Regions from separate parts of the Streptomyces sp. NPDC059994 genome, predicted to be linked through region 2. Evidence: riboswitches for the same ligand, from Rfam matches in the RefSeq annotation. Region 2 holds a riboswitch; the other holds the start of a gene.

The links. Region 2 has a riboswitch for cobalamin ahead of ACFWA7_RS29265 (HoxN/HupN/NixA family nickel/cobalt transporter). Riboswitches for the same ligand answer to the same signal wherever they lie in the genome.
Region 1: another riboswitch for cobalamin. It lies ahead of ACFWA7_RS12585 (cobalamin biosynthesis protein); the one in region 2 lies ahead of ACFWA7_RS29265 (HoxN/HupN/NixA family nickel/cobalt transporter).

The regions. Positions count from the first base shown of each region.
Region 1 covers NZ_JBHWUR010000018.1:41,870-46,074, forward strand. Annotated here, with positions in the region: gene ACFWA7_RS12580 (cobyric acid synthase) at 1-1,043, opposite strand, end outside; gene ACFWA7_RS12585 (cobalamin biosynthesis protein) at 1,040-1,969, opposite strand; cobalamin riboswitch at 2,077-2,219, opposite strand; gene ACFWA7_RS12590 (hypothetical protein) at 2,330-2,554, opposite strand; gene ACFWA7_RS12595 (anion permease) at 2,583-3,857, opposite strand; gene ACFWA7_RS12600 (class II aldolase/adducin family protein) at 4,066-4,205, shown strand, end outside.
Region 2 covers NZ_JBHWUR010000079.1:2,961-7,165, reverse strand. Annotated here, with positions in the region: gene ACFWA7_RS29275 (penicillin acylase family protein) at 1-978, shown strand, start outside; gene ACFWA7_RS29270 (hypothetical protein) at 1,014-1,214, shown strand; cobalamin riboswitch at 1,342-1,550, shown strand; gene ACFWA7_RS29265 (HoxN/HupN/NixA family nickel/cobalt transporter) at 1,578-2,735, shown strand; gene ACFWA7_RS29260 (NAD(P)H-binding protein) at 2,728-3,567, opposite strand; gene ACFWA7_RS29255 (helix-turn-helix transcriptional regulator) at 3,697-4,205, shown strand, end outside.

The DNA of each region.
Region 1 (4,205 bases), on a different contig from region 2:
CCGAGCACCTGGAATCCGCCGCAGATCCCCAGCACCGGACGCCCCTCGGCCGCCCTGCGCGCCAGCTCCCGCGCCAGCCCCCGTTCCCTCAGCCATTCCAACGCCCGGACCGTGCCCCGGGTTCCCGGCACGACGACCAGATCCGCGTCGGCCAGTTCCTCGGGCCGGTCCACGAACCGTACGATCACGCCCGGTTCGGCGGCGAGCGCGTCCACGTCCGTGAAGTTGGACATCAGCGGGACCGCGCAGACCGCGACCCGCAGCACGTCGTCGCCCACCGGCGGCGCCACCACCGACTCGCGCACGGCGCCGCGAAGGGAAACCCGCAGGCCATCCTCCTCATCGATGCCGAGCCCGTGCGCGAACGGCAGGATCCCGTACGTGTGGCGTCCGGTGAGCCCGCGCAGCATGTCGATGCCGGGTTCGAGGAGCGAGACGTCGCCCCGGAACTTGTTGACGATGTACCCGGCGACCAGCGCCTGGTCCTCGGGGCTCAGCAGCGCCGTCGTACCGAAGAACGAGGCGAACACCCCGCCCCGGTCGATATCGCCGACCACCACCACCGGAAGCTTCGCGGCGCGCGCGATGCCCATGTTGACGATGTCCGTGCGCCGCAGATTGATCTCGGCCGGACTGCCCGCCCCCTCGCAGATCACGGCGTCATACGTGCCCCGCAGCCGCTCCAGACAGTCCACGACGGTGCCGAGAAGCGCTTCCTGGCGTCCGCCGTGGTAGCCGCCGGCGCTCAGCTCGCCCACCGGCCTGCCCATCAGTACGACCTGGCTCGACCGGTCGCTCCCCGGCTTGAGCAGCACGGGGTTCATCAGCGCGGACGGCTCGACGCGCGCCGCCTGCGCCTGCATCGCCTGCGCCCGCCCGATCTCGGCGCCCTCGCGCGTGACGAACGAGTTGAGGGACATGTTCTGCCCCTTGAACGGCGCGACCTTCACGCCCTGGCGCACCAGCCACCGGCAGATCCCGGCGGTGACGACGCTCTTGCCCGCGTCCGATGTGGTGCCCGCGACCAGCAGTCCGCCGCTCATGTACGTACCTTCCTCACCGCGATCGCCACAGCCAGCGCCAGCCAGCCCACCCGGCGCGACAGCCGCACCGCCCGCTCGATGTCCGGGACTTCCACCGCCCGGCCGCCCCCGTTCAGCACGGGCCGGTGCTCGACACGGCCGCCGTACGAGAGGGTGCCGCCGAGCCGTACGCCGAGCGCGCCCGCGAACGACGCCTCGACGGGACCGGCGTTGGGGCTCGGGTGCTTGCGGGCGTCGTCCCGCCACGCGCGCGTGGCGGCGCGCGGCGCGCCCCCGGCGGCCACCGCCAGTGCGGCGGTGAGCCGGGCGCCCGGCCAGCCCGCCACATCGTCCAGGCGCGCCGAGGCCCACCCGTACCGCCGATGGCGCGGCGAGCGGTGGCCGACCATCGCGTCCAGCGTGTTGACCGCGCGGAACGCGACCAGGCCCGGAACCCCCGCGAGCGCCCCCCACACCAGCGCGCCCACCACGGCGTCGGAGGTGTTCTCGGCGACGGACTCGACGACCGCGCGCGCGATGCCGGGCGCGTCCAGGGACTGCGGGTCGCGCCCGCACAGGTGCGGCAGGCGCGCGCGGGCCGCCTCGACGTCCCCGGCCTCCAGCGCCTCGCCGATCGCGCGGGCCTCCCGGCCCAGCGAAGTGCCGCCCACGACGGCCCAGGTGGCGGCGGCGGTCAGCGCGACGGACGCGGTGGGAAGCTTTCGTACCGCGCGCGTGGCGAGCAGTGCGGCGCCCGCGGCGCCTCCGGCGCACACGGCGGTGTGCAGCGCGCCCCAGCCCCGGTGGTCGCGCCACAGCGTGCGCTCCACGGCGGCCGCGGCACGGCCGAACGCGGCGACCGGGTGTCCGCGGCGGGGATCGCCGAGGAGGAGGTCGCCGAGGAGACCGGCGGTGGCGCCGTACGCGAAAGTGCGATCGGCACGCATGGGATCAGCCCGCCGCAACGCCGCGAAGAACTCTGGTACTTCCGGGAGGTGCCGGCAACAGGCAGGCGCGCATGGCGGTATGTCCTCACTCAGGGTGTCCGCGCCCTGGTACGACGTCGACCGGCGGTGAGAGTTCCTGGCTCACGGGGATGATTCCCCGATGACAGTGGCGGGACCGCGCCGGATTCGCACCGGCTTCCTCTTCTGCCGCCGTAAATGGCTCGGGCAGTCCACCATGCCCGGGAACGCCCGTCAACTCGCTGCTGACCTGCGACGGGAGAGTGTGTTGGGGCACACAGAGAACCGCCCTCCGGCCGGGCCGGAAGGCGGTTCGAGGTGTGTGCGGCGCTGCTGGCCGGGCTACTTGCCGACGATCAGACTGATGCCGTACGCGACGGCCGCCGCGCAGAGCGCGAAGCAGAGGTAGGCGGTGGTGCGGGCCACGGCGACGTTGCCCTTGCCGGCCGCGGCCGACTGCTGCTTGCTGAGGCCGACGATCCCGACGGTGAACAGGCCCACCAGGCCGACGGTGACGATGAGGCTGACACCGAAGACGGTGCCGAGAGCTGCCCAGTCGATGTGCATGACGATTCCTTTGGGGTGCGCGGCCGGGTCAGACGGTGGCCGGGCGGGCCGGGTCGACGGGGGCCACCGGGGCCGGAGCCGGGATGGTGGCCGTCAGATCGGCGGCCACGGCGGCGGCGGTGGGCGGCGGGGTGACGGCGGCGATCGCGGTGGTCACGACGCCGGCGGGCTCGGCCGGGGACTCCGCCGGGGTGGCGGCGGCAGTGACGTCGTTGTGGTCGACCGGCTCGCGGCGCGACAGCTTCCAGATGAAGCCGGCACCCGCGATCAGCAGGATCGCCACGAGGACGATGCCCCAGGTGCCCTGGCCGGTCAGGAACTCGGCGCCGGCGCCGACCAGACCCGCGGCGGGCAGGGTCAGGCCCCAGGCGATGAACATGCGGGTCGCGGTGGACCAGCGGACCACACCGCCCTTGCGGCCGAGGCCGGCGCCCATGACGGAGCCGGAGCAGACCTGGGTGGTGGAGAGCGAGAAGCCGATGTGCGAGGAGGCCAGGATGACGGTCGCGGCACCGGACTGGGCGGCGAAGCCCTGCGGCGGCGCCAGCTCGGTCAGGCCCTTGCCCATGGTGCGGATGATGCGCCAGCCGCCGAGGTAGGTGCCCATGGCGATGGCCATGCCGGCCGAGACGATGACCCACAGCGGGGGGTTGGCGCCCGGGTGCAGCACACCGCCGGCGACCAGGGCGAGCGTGATGATGCCCATGGTCTTCTGCGCGTCGTTGGTGCCGTGGGCGAGTGAGACGAGCCCGGCGGAGGCGATCTGTCCTGCCCGGTACCCCTTGGCGGTGGCCTTCTCGGCAGCCGGGTCGGCGTTTCGGTTGATCCGGTACGTCAGGCGCGTGGCCAGCATCGAGGCGACGCCCGCGACGATCGGGGCGGCGACGGCGGGGAGCAGCACCTTGGTGACGATGGTCGAGCCGTTCACCGAGGACCAGCCGGCCGACATCACGGCCGCGCCGATCAGACCGCCGAACAGGGCGTGGGAGGAGCTGGACGGCAGGCCGAGCAGCCAGGTCACCAGGTTCCAGAGGATCGCGCCGACGAGCGCCGCGAAGATGACCTCTGTTCTGATGCCCTTCTCGTTGATGATCCCGCCGGAGATCGTCTTGGCGACCTCCACCGACAGGAACGCGCCGACCAGGTTGAGCGCGGCGGACATGGCGACCGCTGCTTTGGGCTTCAGGGCGCCGGTCGAGATGGTCGTGGCCATCGCGTTGGCGGTGTCATGGAAACCGTTCGTGAAATCGAACACTAGAGCTGTCACGACCACAATGGCGAGCAGCAGCGTGATGTGTTCCATTTACCCAGTCAATCGTTCGACGTCAGTGGCTGGACGAACGTAAGTAACCTGGATGAACGGAAGGTGAACTGGGTCGGGCTTCGCGGTGTATCCGACCGGTTTTTGCTGCGACCAGGCCCTGACAAACCCCGCGAACCGGCCATATACCCCATTGAAGAGATTCTGCTCACTCCGTCGCCCGCTGCGCGGAGCCTGCGAGGATCGCCCCATGGGAGAGCCGAAGGACTCCGGAGCGACCGCCACGGCCTGGGCCGAGCTGACCGCCACCGCGCGCCGCACCGCCGAGGAAGGCCTGGTCGTGGGCACCTCGGGCAACGTCTCCATACGCGTCGGTGACCTGGTCCTGGT
Region 2 (4,205 bases):
GACTGGGGCAGCGACCCCGACGCGGTCGTGCCGGGCATCTTCGGCCCCGGCCACCAGCCCCGGCTGACCCGGACCGACTACGTGGCCAACTCCAACAACGACTCGACCCTGACCAACCCCTCGGCGCCGCTGACCGGTTACCCGCGGATGTACCGCGCCGGAGTGCCGCTCGGGCCGCGCGCCCAGCTCGGGCTCCAGATGATCGCGGGCCGGCGCGACGGCACCGACGGACTCGGCACGCCGGGGTTCACCCTGTCCACGCTGCGGGCGAGCATGCTCGGTAACCGCAACTACACGGCGGAGCTGGGCCGCGACGACGCGGTCGCGATGTGCCGCGCGCACCCCGTCCTGACCGCCACCGACGGCACCGAGGTGGATGTGCGCGCCGCCTGCGGCGTCCTCGCGGCCTGGGACACCCGCGACGACGCCGACAGCCGCGGCGCCGTGCTGTGGCAGGCGTTCCGCACCCAAGTGGGCGGCCGGCACCCGTGGTGGCGCGTTCCGTACGACCCGGCCCAGCCGCTCACCACCCCGCGCGGGCTCAACGGCGACGATCCGCAGGTGCGGCGCGCGCTGGCCGACGCCGTGCGCGGGCTGGCCGCCGACAAGGTGCCCCTGGACGCGCCGATAGGCAGCGTGCAGCGCTGGGCGGGGATCCCGCTGCCCGGCTGCTCCGGCGGTGAGGGCTGCTTCAACGTCGTGAACGCGTCGCCCACGTCGGGCAGCGGCGGCGCCACCCGCCCGAACTCCCCGGAGGACTACGCGTCGGGCTCCAGTTTCATCATGGCCACGGAGCTGACGTCGCAGGGTCCGCGCACCCGTACGATCCTCACCTACGGGCAGTCCGCCAACCCCGAATCGCCCCACTACACCGACCAGGCCGTCCTCTTCTCGCACAAGCGCTGGGTCACGGAACGGTTCACCGAGGCGGAGACGGAGTCCGATCCCCAGCTCCGGACCACGACCCTGCACGGCTGACCGGGGCGATCCGAACGGGCCGCGCCCTCCCCGCGGTGGAGGAGCCGCCCGCGGAGCTGTGGCGGCGTGCGGTGCAGCGGTGGACCGACCCGTTCGTGACCGAGGCGCCCTCCGGCGCGGGCACCACGCACGGCTGGGCCGAGGCCGTGAGACGCATCGACTACCACTTCGGCTCCGACGAGGTCCGCGCCCGCCTTGACCGCCGCCCGGCGTTCCCCGCGCCGACCGGAGGGTGAGGAGTCGGGCCGAGCGGCGGGCCCGCCGCGTGCTGGGAGGTGGGCGGACGGGCCCCGGCGGCCCGCTCGAAAGGTGATCTGCAATCTCCCTGTCCACAGCCAGACTTGCAGGTGAGGCGGGTCGCACCTACGGTTGGCGAGCCGTGGTGTTCGGGAAGACCGGTGCAAGACCGGAGCGGCCCTCGCCACTGTGATCGGGCCCCATGCCGTTCAGGCCATGAACGGCTTCGGGTAGCCCGTCCCGTTGTGCCACTGGCGGCCGTGAGGCCGCTGGGAAGGCGGGGACGGTGCGATACCCCGGAAGCCAGGAGACCGGCCACGGCATCTCGCGTAATGATCCACGAGGTGCTGGAGCGTGAACGAATGACCCTGCCCACCCTGCCCGCCACTTTCCAGTGGCGGCGTGAGGACACCGTCCGCACCGCCTGGCTGCTGGCGGTGATCGCCGCCCTGCACGTCGTGGCGTTCGGCATACTCTTCCTGCTCGTCGTGCCCGAGCACTACGAGGTCGGCTCGAAGACGTTCGGCCTGGGCCTCGGCGTCACCGCCTACACCCTCGGCATGCGGCACGCCTTCGACGCCGATCACATCGCCGCCATCGACAACACCACCCGCAAGCTGATGGCCGACGGCAAACGGCCGGTGTCGGTCGGCTTCTGGTTCGCGCTCGGGCACTCCAGCGTCGTGGTCGCGATGGCGGCGCTGGTCGCCGGGGGCGCGCAGCTCGCGGGCACCCTGATGAACGATGACTCGCCGACCCACCAGACCCTCGGCGTCGTCGGAACGACCGTCTCCGGATCGTTCCTCTACCTCATCGCCGCGCTCAACCTCCTCGCCCTCGTCGGCATCCTGCGGGTCTTCCGGGCCATGCGTGAGGGAACGTACGACGAGGCCGAGCTGGAACAGCACCTGGACTCACGGGGGTTCATGAACCGCCTCCTGGGCCGCTTCACCAAGTCGATCACCCGGCCCGGCCAGATGTACCCCCTGGGCTTCCTCTTCGGGCTCGGCTTCGACACCGCCACCGAGGTCACCCTGATGGTGATGGCCGGCTCGGGGGCGGCCGCCGGGCTGCCCTGGTACGCCGTGCTGTGCCTGCCGCTGCTCTTCGCGGCGGGGATGAGCCTGTTCGACACCATCGACGGTACGTTCATGAACTTCGCCTACCAGTGGGCCTTCTCCAACCCCGTGCGCAAGGTGTTCTACAACCTCACCATCACCGGGCTCTCCATCGCGGTGGCCTTCCTGATCGGCACGATCGAGCTGGTGGGCGTCCTGCACGAAAAGCTCGATCTGAGCGACGGTGTCACCGGCTGGGTCGCGGACCTCGACCTGGACAACGTGGGCTTCATCATCGTCGGCCTGTTCGTCGCGGTGTGGGCCGCGGCCCTGGCGTACTGGCGGTTCGCCAAGGTCGAGCAGCGGTGGGCGGTGCGCGTCGCCGCAGCCGCCGAGGGGCCCGGCCAGGGCGGGCCGGGCACGGCCCGGGACGAGGCCGCCCCGGCCGCGGACGTCATCTGAAGGCCACGACGTTGTCCGCCGCCCAGGCCGTGAACGTACGCGGTGCCCGGCCCAGGACGCGCTCCACGTCCGGACTCACCCGCCGCTCCTCGGGCGTGGGTTCGCCGAGGATGCCGAGCGTGGCCTCGACCACCGGCTCCGGCATGAAACGCATCAGCAGCTCCCGCGCCTCGGCCCGGCTCTGCTCGACGAACCGCACCGACGCCCCCAGCGCGTCACCGATCGCCCGGGCCTGCTCGCGCGGCGAGACCGGGGCCGGTCCGGTGAGTTCGTACGTCCGGCCCGCGTGGCTCCCGTCGCGCAGGGCCACGGCGGCGACCGCGGCGATGTCGGCCGGATCGATGACGGGCAGGCCGACGTCGCCGAAGGGTGCCGTGACCGTCCGCTCGGAGCGGACCGAGGGCGACCACATGTAGGCGTTGGAGGCGAACCCGCTGGGCCGCAGGACCGTCCACTGGAGGCCCGACTCCCGTACGGCGTCCTCGAAGGCGCGCAGCCGGGCATGCGCGGGGGAGTGCGGCCGGGTGGCAGTGGCCTGCGACGACTGGAGGACGACCCGCCGGACCCCGGCGGCCCGCGCCGTGTCGAGGATGGCGTACGGGTCGAGGCCTTCGCCGTCACCGGGGACGAGGAGGTACAGCGCGTCGGCCCCGTCGAGGCCCCGCTTGAGGCTCTCGGGCCGGGCCGGATCGGCCTGCTGGAACTCCACGTTGCCCGGCGTCTCCCCGGCCGGGGCGCGGCGGGAGACCGCGGTCACCCACTCGCCGGCCGAGGCCAGGGTCTGTACGAGGTGTCGTCCGACGTTCCCGGTTGCTCCGGTCACCACAATCATGATCTCTCCCTGATGGTGTGTACGGCGCGGCTCCTGATCAGTCAGCTGATCTCTCCGCGCTCGGTCTGCACTCATCCTGGAAGCCAAACTGGCCATCTCCTGGCCAGTTTTCCCAGGACAATGATCGCTATGAGAGCTGACCGTCTGGTGGCGACCCTGCTGTTCCTTCAGACGCGCGGACGCGTGACCGCGCGTGAGGTGGCGGCGGAGCTGGAGGTGTCCGAGCGCACCGCGCGCCGCGACCTGGAGGCGCTGGCCGCCGCCGGTATCCCCGTGTACTCCCAGCACGGGCGGGGCGGCGGCTGGTCCCTGGTCGGCGGGGCCCGTACCGACCTCACGGGCCTGACCGCCGCCGAGATCCGTGCGATGTTCCTGGTCGCGGGGCCGTCGGCGCACTCGCCCGAACTGCGCACCGCGCTGCGGAAGTTGGTGCGGGCCCTGCCCGCGACGCTCCGGCCCGACGCCGAGGCCGCGTCGAAGGCAGGTGTCACGGACGGCACGGACTGGTCGCGCCTGCCCGTCACCGCGGGCACGCCGCTGCTGGACGCGCTGCAACGGGCGGTGGTGGACGGCCTGCGGATCCGGCTCGGATACGCCCGCCCCGGCAGCCCGGCCGGTACGCGCACGGTCGACCCGCT